2 linked regions of the Quadrisphaera setariae genome follow. The protein of the gene in region 1 binds, or shares a complex with, the protein of each later gene. Links are inferred from orthologs where the notes say so. Each region holds a gene or a part of one and is shown on either strand. Other genes may lie near its edges.

Region 1 (4,582 bases):
CGAGGTGATGGCCTCGCCCGGCGACGCGCTGCTGCCCGGTGACGCGGTGAGCACCGACGCCGCGGGCGCGCCGCTGCCGTACCCCGCGGTGGTGGGCGCGGCCGACGGCGCGCGGGTGCCCGTGGTCACCACGAGCGGGCTCTACCGCTACGTCGGCCAGCTCGTGGTCGACTTCGACGCCGAGGGGCGCCTCGTGGCCGTCGACGACGTCGCCAGCCGCCCGGTGCCCGTGACCTCGAACGGGCCGGACGCGGTGGCGCCGGACCCCGACGTCGTCGCCGAGGTGGAGGAGCCCGTGGCGGCCTACGTCGACGGGCTCGCCTCCCAGGTGGTCGCCCGCACCGAGGTGCCGCTGGACGGCCGGCGCGACGCGGTGCGCTCGCGTGAGACCGGGCTCGGCTCGCTCGTGGCCGACTCGCTGCTGGCGGCCGGGCGCGCCGGGGCCGAGGCCGCGGGCGTGGCGCCGCCCGTGGTGGCGCTGCAGAACGGCGGCGGCATCCGCAACGACTCGGTGCTGGCGGCCGGTGACGTGTCCGCGCTGGACACCTACGACGTCACGCCCTTCGCCAACTTCGTGGCGGTGGCGCCGGAACTGCCGGTGGAGGCGCTCGTGGCCGCCGTCGACCACGGCGCGGGGGCCGGTGCGGGCTCGTTCGCCCAGGTGGCGGGCTTCTCGTACACGGCCGACCCGGACGCGCCGCCCGGCGCCCGCGTGCAGACCCTGACCCTGGCCGACGGGACGCCCGTGGTGGTCGGCGGGCAGCGGGTGCTCGACGGGACGATCTCCGTGGCCTCGATCGACTTCCTCCTGCGCGGCAGCGACGGCTACGACGCCCTCGACGGCGCGGCGTTCGAGGTGCTGCCCACCACCCAGCAGCAGGCGCTGCAGAGCTACCTGCGCGACGACCTCGGCGGGACGGTGACGGCGGCGCGGTACCCGGAGGCGGGCACCGGCCGCATCACGCAGGTCTGACGGTCCCGGCTCCCTCCGAGCGCGTCCACGGGTCGCCGCCGGAGGGAGCCGGGTGTCGGTGGTCGGACGTAGGCTCGTCGGACGATGAGCACGCTCTTCGACGACCTTCCCCTCCCGGTCCCGCAGACCCCCGCCGGGTCGCCCTCGGACGACGGGCGCCCGGGCGTGCTCGCCGACAGGCCGGTGGTCCGGATCGACCCCGCGGCGCTGCTGGAGGGCCTCAACCCCGCCCAGCGCGAGGGCGTGCTCCACGAGGGTTCGCCGCTGCTGCTGGTCGCCGGCGCCGGCTCGGGCAAGACGCGCGTGCTCACCCACCGCATCGCCCACCTCGTGGCCGCCCGCGGCGCCCGGCCGGGCCAGGTGCTGGCCATCACCTTCACCAACAAGGCCGCCGGCGAGATGAAGGAGCGGCTCGAGGGGCTGGTCGGCCCCGCCGTCCGCTCGATGTGGGTCTCCACCTTCCACTCCGCGTGCGTGCGGATCCTGCGCCGCGAGGCGGAGGCGGCCGGGCTGCGCTCGTCCTTCTCGATCTACGACGCCGACGACTCCCGCCGGCTGCTCGCGCTCGTCGTCCGCGAGCTCGACCTCGACCCCAAGCGCTACGCCCCGCGGGCGCTGTCCACGCAGATCAGCAACCTCAAGAACGAGCTGGTCACGCCGGAGGCGCACGCCGCGAAGGCCGCCGACGGCACGCACGCCGAGCGGATCCTCGCCGAGGTCTACGCGCTCTACCAGGCACGGTTGCGGCAGGCCAACGCCCTCGACTTCGACGACCTCATCATGACCACCGTGCGCGTGCTCCAGGGCGTGCCCGCGGTCGCGGAGCACTACCGCCGCCGCTTCCGCCACGTGCTGGTCGACGAGTACCAGGACACCAACCACGCCCAGTACACCCTGGTGCGCGAGCTGGTCGGCGGCCCGGGCGCGACGTGGGGACCCGAGGGGCAGCCCGACGGCGTGCCGCAGGCCGAGCTGACCGTCGTCGGCGACGCCGACCAGTCCATCTACGCCTTCCGCGGCGCGACGATCCGCAACATCGTCGAGTTCGAGGAGGACTACCCAGACGCCAAGACCGTCCTGCTGGAGCAGAACTACCGCTCCACCCAGACGATCCTGTCCGCCGCCAACGCCGTCATCGCCAAGAACGCCGACCGCCGCCCCAAGAACCTGTGGACGGCCGAGGGCGCCGGCGAGCAGATCGTCGGGTACGTCGCCGACGCCGAGCACGACGAGGCCGCCTTCGTCGCCTCCGAGATCGACAGGCTCGTCGACGACGAGGGCGTGCGCTACGGCGACGTCGCGGTCTTCTACCGGACCAACGCGCAGTCGCGGGCGCTCGAGGAGGTGTTCGTGCGCGTCGGGCTGCCCTACAAGGTGGTGGGCGGCACGCGCTTCTACGAGCGCCGCGAGGTGCGCGACGCGCTCGCCTACCTGCGGGCGCTGGCGAACCCGGACGACGTCGTCAGCCTGCGGCGCATCCTCAACGTGCCCAAGCGGGGCATCGGCGAGCGCGCCGAGGCGTGCGTGGCGGCCCTGGCCGAGCGGGAGCGGATCGGCTTCCCGGCGGCGCTGGAGCGGGCGGTGGAGGCACCGGGCCTGGCCGCGCGCTCGCTGACGTGCATCCGCGGCTTCACCGACCTCATGGACGAGCTGCGCACCGTCGTCGAGGGCGGCGCCGGGCCGTCCACGGTGCTCGAGGCCGTGCTCGACAGGTCCGGGCTGCTGGCCGAGCTGCGCGCCAGCCTCGACCCGCAGGACGAGTCCCGCGTGGAGAACCTCGCTGAGCTGTCGGCCGTGGCGGCCGAGTACGAGCAGGCCAACCCCGGGGGGACCCTGGCCGACTTCCTCGAGACGGTCTCGCTGGTGGCCGACGCCGACCAGATCCCCGGCTCCGCCGTGGCCGACGGCGCGGACGAGGAGGCCGGTGAAGACTCCGGAGTGGTCACGCTGATGACCCTCCACACCGCCAAGGGCCTCGAGTTCCCCGTCGTCTTCCTCACCGGCCTGGAGGACGGCACCTTCCCCCACCAGCGGTCGCTCGCCGACGACGACGAGCTCGCCGAGGAGCGGCGCCTGGCGTACGTGGGCATCACCCGCGCTCGGCGCTACCTGCGGATCTCGCGCGCCGCGTCGCGCAGCGCCTGGGGGCAGCCGCAGTACTTCCCGCCGTCGCGCTTCCTCGACGAGATCCCGCACGAGCTGGTGCGCTGGGAGCGCGCCGAGGCCTCGGGTTCCTCCGGCTGGGGCGGTAGCGGCGGTGGAGGCCGCGGCGGCTCGAGCTACAGCGCCGGCGGCTACGGCAGCAGCCACTCCTCTGCGCAGGCCAAGCTCGCGGGCACGCCGGGCGTGCGCACCGCGGGGACGCGCCCCGTCATCTCCCTGTCCGTGGGGGACCGGGTCACCCACGACTCCTTCGGCATGGGCACGGTCGTGGCCGTCGAGGGCAGCGGCGACAAGACCGTGGCCCACGTCGACTTCCGCAGCGAGGGCACCAAGCGCCTGCTGCTGCGCTACGCCCCCGTCCAGAAGCTCTGACCCTCCTCCGTGATCATGGGCGTTGTGCGCAGTCCGTCGCGCACCACGCCCGTGATCACGGTTGGGTCTGAGGGGGTCCTCAGCACTGACGCACCTCTAGGACCGCATCAGCGCGGCAGGATGACGGGGTGACCGTGCTGCGCCTGGCGCTCCTGCAGTCGGCCGGCGTCCTGGGGGACGTCGCCGCCAACCTCGCCGAGCTCGACGAGCGCGCGGCGGAGGCCGCCGACGCTGGAGCCGGTCTGCTGCTGACGCCGGAGATGTTCCTCACCGGCTACGAGCTGGGCGCGCAGCGGACGGCGGAGATGGCCGACCGCGCAGCCGGCGGGCTGGTGCCGGCCGTCGCCGAGGTGGCCCGCCGGCACGGGATCGCGCTGCTGGTCGGCATGCCCGAGCGCGTCGACGGGCAGGTGGTCAACAGCGCCGTCCTCGTCAGCGCCGACGGCGAGGTGCTCGGCCACCACGTCAAGACGCACCTGTTCGGCCCGGACGAGCGCGACGCCTTCGTGCCGGGCGACCGGCCGGTGTCGCTCTTCGACGTCGGCGGGGTGAGGGTCGCCGTCCTCATCTGCTACGACGTGGAGTTCCCCGAGGCGGTGCGCGCCGCCGCCGCGGCCGGGGCGCACCTCGTGGCGGTGCCGACCGCCCAGATGGAGCCGTTCTCCTTCATCGCCGACGTGATCATCCGGGCGCGGGCCTGGGAGAACCAGGTCTACGTGGCGTACGCCAACCACTGCGGGCGCGAGGTCGACCTCGCCTTCGTGGGGCTGAGCAGCATCGTCGCGCCGAGTGGGCGCGTGCTGGCGGCGGCGCCGCCCGGTGACGTCACGTCGAGCTCGCTGCTGCTGGCCGACGTCGACACCGCCGTCGTCGAGGCGGGTCGCCGCGACAACCCCTACCTGGTCGACCGCCGGCTCGACATCCACCCCGGCCCCGCCACCACCTGAGCCCACCCCCTTCGGGCGCGTGCCGCGGAGGACGCGGGAGGGGTGGCTCCAGTGGCGCATTTGCCGCGGAAAGTGCGGTTCCCGCGGCCAGAGGTGTCGCACTTGCCGCGGAAAGTGCGAGAGGGGG
Region 2 (4,514 bases), on another replicon or contig:
CCGTTGAGGAACGGCAGCTCGTTCTCGTGCATGGCGTGGATGATCAGCTTGGCGCCGATGAAGGCGAGGATCGCGGCGAGGCCGTAGTGCAGGTACACGAGGCGGTCGAGGAGGCCGTCGATGAGGAAGTACAGCTGACGCAGGCCGAGCAGCGAGAACGCGTTGGCGGCGAAGACCAGGTAGGCCTCCTGGGTGAGGCCGAAGATGGCCGGGATCGAGTCGACGGCGAAGATCAGGTCGGCCGTCCCGATGGCGATGATCACGACGAGCATCGGGGTGACGAACCGCTTGCCGTCGATCTTCGTCGTGAACTTGTCGCCGTGGTAGTCGTCGGTGGTCGGCAGCACGCGCTTGGTGAAGCGCAGGACCGCGTTCTCCTTGAACTCCTCGTCGTGGTCGTTCTGGGCCCTCACCTGGGCGATCGCCGTGTAGATGAGGATGGCGCCGAAGATCCAGAAGATCCAGGAGAAGTTCTGGATGGCCGCGGCACCCACCGCGATGAAGATGCCGCGGAGCACGATGGCGATGGCGATGCCGATGAGCAGCACCTTCTGCTGGTACTCGCGCGGGACGCCGAAGCTGCCGAGGATCAGCACGAACACGAAGAGGTTGTCGACGCTGAGCGCCTTCTCCGTGATGTACCCGGCGAAGTACTCCCCGCCGTACTGCCCGCCGTAGAAGACGAGGATGCCCAGGCCGAAGAGCACGGCGATGCCCACGTACGCCGCGGACCAGATGGCGGCCTCGCGGATGGTCGGGGCGTGCGGCGTGCGCACGTGCCCGACGAAGTCGTACACGATCATGCCGAGGATGGCGGCGAGGGTGGCTCCCCACAGCCAGAGGGGGACGTCCATCAGAACCTCCGGTTTTCGAGCTGATGCGAAATGACCGGAGGTCTCTCCCACTGCCGGCGGTGGGCCGGTCAGCCGCAGGCCCGGGTCCCGGCACCGACCGGGATCCGTGATGACGGACCTGCGCGCAGGGATACTCCCCTCACGTTCTCTTTACCGTACCTTGAACATCCGCCCGCGGCACGCTGTGACGATCAGACGGGCGAGCCGCCCGCCCGCCGCCCGCGCGACCAGCCCGTCAGACGGTCGTGGCCCGCTGCATGCCCCGCAGCTCGCGCTTGAGGTCGCCGATCTCGTCGCGCAACCGCGCCGCCAGCTCGAACTGCAGCTCCGCGGCCGCGGCGTGCATCTGGTCGGACAGCTGCTGGATGAGGTCGGACAGCTCGGCGCCCGCCATGCCCGCGGTCGAACGGCCCTCGGCCCCCTTCGACGCCATGCCGGGGACGGGCGCCTTCCCCCGCGACTGCTGACGCCCACCACCACCGAGCAGCGCGGCCGTGTCGGCGTCCTCCCGGGCGATGAGGTCGGTGATGTCCGCGATCTTCTTGCGCAGCGGCATCGGGTCGACACCGCGCTCGCGGTTGTAGGCGATCTGCTTCTCGCGGCGGCGGTTGGTCTCGTCGATGGCCTGCTCCATCGACGGCGTCACCCGGTCCGCGTACATGTGCACCTGGCCGGAGACGTTGCGGGCCGCGCGGCCGATGGTCTGGATGAGCGAGCGCGCCGAGCGCAGGAAGCCCTCCTTGTCGGCGTCGAGGATGCTCACCAGGCTCACCTCCGGCAGGTCGAGGCCCTCGCGGAGCAGGTTGATGCCCACGAGCACGTCGTAGTCGCCCTGGCGCAGCTCGCGCAGCAGCTCCACGCGGCGCAGCGTGTCGACCTCGGAGTGCAGGTAGCGCACCCGCACGCCCTGGTCCAGCAGGTAGTCGGTGAGGTCCTCGGCCATCTTCTTGGTGAGCGTGGTGACCAGGACGCGCTCGTCCTTGGCCGCGCGCTCGCGGATCTGCCCGAGCAGGTCGTCGATCTGGCCCTTCGTGGGCCGCAGCACCACCTGCGGGTCGATGAGGCCCGTGGGGCGGATGACCTGCTCGACGAACTCCCCCCCGACGCGCGACATCTCGTAGTCGCCGGGGGTGGCCGACAGGTAGACCGTCTGCCCGATCCGCTCGAGGAACTCCTCCCACGTCAGCGGGCGGTTGTCCATGGCGGAGGGCAGGCGGAAGCCGTGGTCGACCAGGGTGCGCTTGCGGCTCATGTCGCCCTCGTACATGGCGCCGATCTGCGGCACGGTGACGTGGGACTCGTCGATGACGAGCAGGAAGTCCTCGGGGAAGTAGTCGAGCAGCGTGTGCGGGGCGGTGCCGGGAGCGCGGCCGTCGATGTGGCGGGAGTAGTTCTCGATCCCGGCGCACGTGCCGACCTGGCGCATCATCTCGATGTCGTAGGTGGTCCTCATGCGCAGCCGCTGGGCCTCGAGCAGCTTGCCCTGCGCCTCCATCTCGGCCAGGCGGGACGCCAGCTCGGCCTCGATGGTGCCGATGGCCCGCTCCATGCGCTCTGGCCCTGCGACGTAGTGCGTGGCCGGGAAGAGGTGCATCGTCTGCTCGTCGCGCAGCACCTCGCCGGTGAGGGGGTGCAGCAGGTAGAGCTTCTCGATCTCGTCACCGAACATCTCGATGCGGATCGCGTGCTCCTCGTACACCGGGATGATCTCGATCGTGTCACCCCGGACGCGGAAGGTGCCGCGGGTGAACGACAGGTCGTTGCGGGTGTACTGCATGGTGACGAACTGGCGGAGCAGGTCGTCCCGCTCGACGGTGTCCCCGACCTTCAGCGTCACCATCCTGTCGACGTACTCCTGCGGCGTGCCCAGGCCGTAGATGCACGAGACCGACGCCACCACGACGACGTCGCGGCGGGTCAGCAGCGAGTTGGTCGCCGAGTGCCTCAGCCGCTCGACCTCCTCGTTGATGGAGGAGTCCTTCTCGATGTAGGTGTCGGACTGCGGGACGTACGCCTCGGGCTGGTAGTAGTCGTAGTACGAGACGAAGTACTCGACGGCGTTGTTCGGCAGCAGCTCGCGGAACTCGTTCGCCAGCTGCGCGGCGAGGGTCTTGTTGGGCGCCAGCACCAGCGTCGGCCGCTGCAGCTGCTCGATCGTCCACGCCGTGGTCGCGGACTTGCCGGTGCCCGTGGCGCCCAGCAGCACGACGTCCTTCTCACCGGCGCGGATGCGGCGGGTGATGTCGGCGATGGCTGTCGGCTGGTCACCGGCGGGCGAGAACTCGGACTCGACGGTGAAGGGCGCGACGCGACGCTGGAGATCGGTGACCGGGCGCATGGTGACAGTCTGAACGCCGGGTCTGACATCCGCTGTTCCCAGCAGGTGCCCACCAGGTGCCCGACGATCACGACGCGCGGGACAGCACCTCGGCGATGAACTCGGTCTTGCCTGCCGCGTAGCTGTCGATGTCGCGGTGCTTCAGCGCCAGACCGCGCTTGAGCAGTGCGTACGCCTCGCGGGCGTGCGGGTCGGCGCGCAGGGCGTCGCGGAAGGCCAGCACCTCGCGCGCCTCGGGGTTGGCGGCGTCGCGCACGTGGCAGTTGACGAGCCTGCCCGGGTCGGCGTTCGCGGCGAAGGCCTTCGGCACGCGCCGGTAGGCCTCGCCCCCCTGGCCCCGGCGCGACGTCGGCTCGTCCCACCACTCCCCCGCCTCCGCCACGAGCCCGGCGGAGCGCAGGTCTGCGGCCACCTCCCGGGCCGTCGCGAGGTCCGCGCAGACGACCTGCAGGTCGATGCAGTCCTTCGCCAGCAGGCCGGGCACCGCCGTCGAGCCGGTGTGCTGCACGTCCAGCGCGCGCCCCCCCGCGGCCCGCGCGACGCGCGCCACCAGACGCTCCCCCGCCACCGCCCACGCCGGGTCCGCCGGCACGAGCACCGGGTGGTCCGGGCGCGGCGCCCGCACACCGGTGCGCAGGTGCTCCTCGAACGGCGACAGCCGCTCGACCCACAGCCCCCTCAGCTGGTCCGCCAGGTCCTCCGGGGAGCCGGAGCCGTCGAGCAGCACGTCGGACGCGGTGCGGCGGGCGTCGTCGTCGGCCTGCGCCGCGACGCGGGCGCGCGCGTCGTCGTCCGCCATCCCGCGGCCCTCCACGAGCCGGCGCAGCCGCACCCCCTCGTCCGCCATGACCGCCAGCACGAGGTGGTACCAATCCGTGCGGCGCAGCTCCACGAGCAGCGGGATGTCATGGACGACGACGGCGGTGGGGTCGGCCGCCACCGCCGCGGCCACGAGGGCCTCGGTGCGCTCCAGCACCAGGGGGTGGGTGATCGCCTCCAGCGCCCGACGCCGCTGCGGGTCCGCGAAGACCACCCGCCCCAGCGCCGGGCGGTCGAGCGCTCCGTCGGCACCCAGCACGCCCTCCCCGAACTCGGCGACGACGGCGGCGAGCCCGGGCGTGCCCGGCGCGACCACCTCCCGCGCGATGGCGTCGGCGTCGACCACCACCGCCCCCAGGTCCCGCAGCGCGGCGGCCGCCGTGCTCTTGCCCGCACCCACGCCACCGGTCAGCCCCACGAACAGCACCCGGTGACCCTACGGCGGGGACGGCCGGACACGGGCGAGGCCCCGCACCCCCTGGGAAGGGGCTGCGGGGCCTCGT

Evidence for each region.
Region 2: the proteins of pcrA (region 1) and uvrB are in contact, whole or in part, in a crystal structure (PDB 7EGT), measured with the Thermus thermophilus proteins. The link is inferred for Quadrisphaera setariae from one-to-one orthologs. Residues at the interface, in WP_096412145.1 of Thermus thermophilus: His654, Arg656, Phe657, Gln666, Asp668, Glu669, Lys680, Arg681, Leu682, Ser683, Lys685, Tyr686, Ala687; in WP_096411307.1 of Thermus thermophilus: Glu23, Leu25, Arg26, Asp27, Gly28, Glu29, Arg30, Phe31, Arg55, Glu326, Asp327, Phe328, Glu379, Ser382, Gln383, His398, Gly400, Arg401.

Annotation. Positions count from the first base shown.
Region 1 is NZ_VKAC01000001.1:192,693-197,274, forward strand. What follows is about bases 749-3,782. They hold pcrA (DNA helicase PcrA), read left to right. Parts: upstream 749-1,057; coding sequence 1,058-3,508; downstream 3,509-3,782. Other genes in these bases: FMM08_RS01010 (bifunctional metallophosphatase/5'-nucleotidase), read left to right, coding at 749-973; FMM08_RS01020 (carbon-nitrogen hydrolase family protein), read left to right, coding at 3,646-3,782. In the rest of the region: more of FMM08_RS01010, read left to right, coding at 1-748; more of FMM08_RS01020, read left to right, coding at 3,783-4,455. UniProt on the Escherichia coli protein: A helicase with DNA-dependent ATPase activity. Unwinds DNA duplexes with 3'-5' polarity. Translocates on single-stranded DNA with 3'-5' polarity. Initiates unwinding more efficiently from a nicked substrate than double-stranded DNA.
Region 2 is NZ_VKAC01000002.1:274,795-279,308, reverse strand. The notes cover bases 642-3,607. They hold uvrB (excinuclease ABC subunit UvrB), read right to left. Parts: upstream 3,193-3,607; coding sequence 1,090-3,192; downstream 642-1,089. Other genes in these bases: coaE (dephospho-CoA kinase), read right to left, coding at 3,260-3,607; FMM08_RS04540 (TerC family protein), read right to left, coding at 642-854. Also shown: more of FMM08_RS04540, read right to left, coding at 1-641; more of coaE, read right to left, coding at 3,608-4,438. UniProt on the Escherichia coli protein: The UvrABC repair system catalyzes the recognition and processing of DNA lesions. A damage recognition complex composed of 2 UvrA and 2 UvrB subunits scans DNA for abnormalities.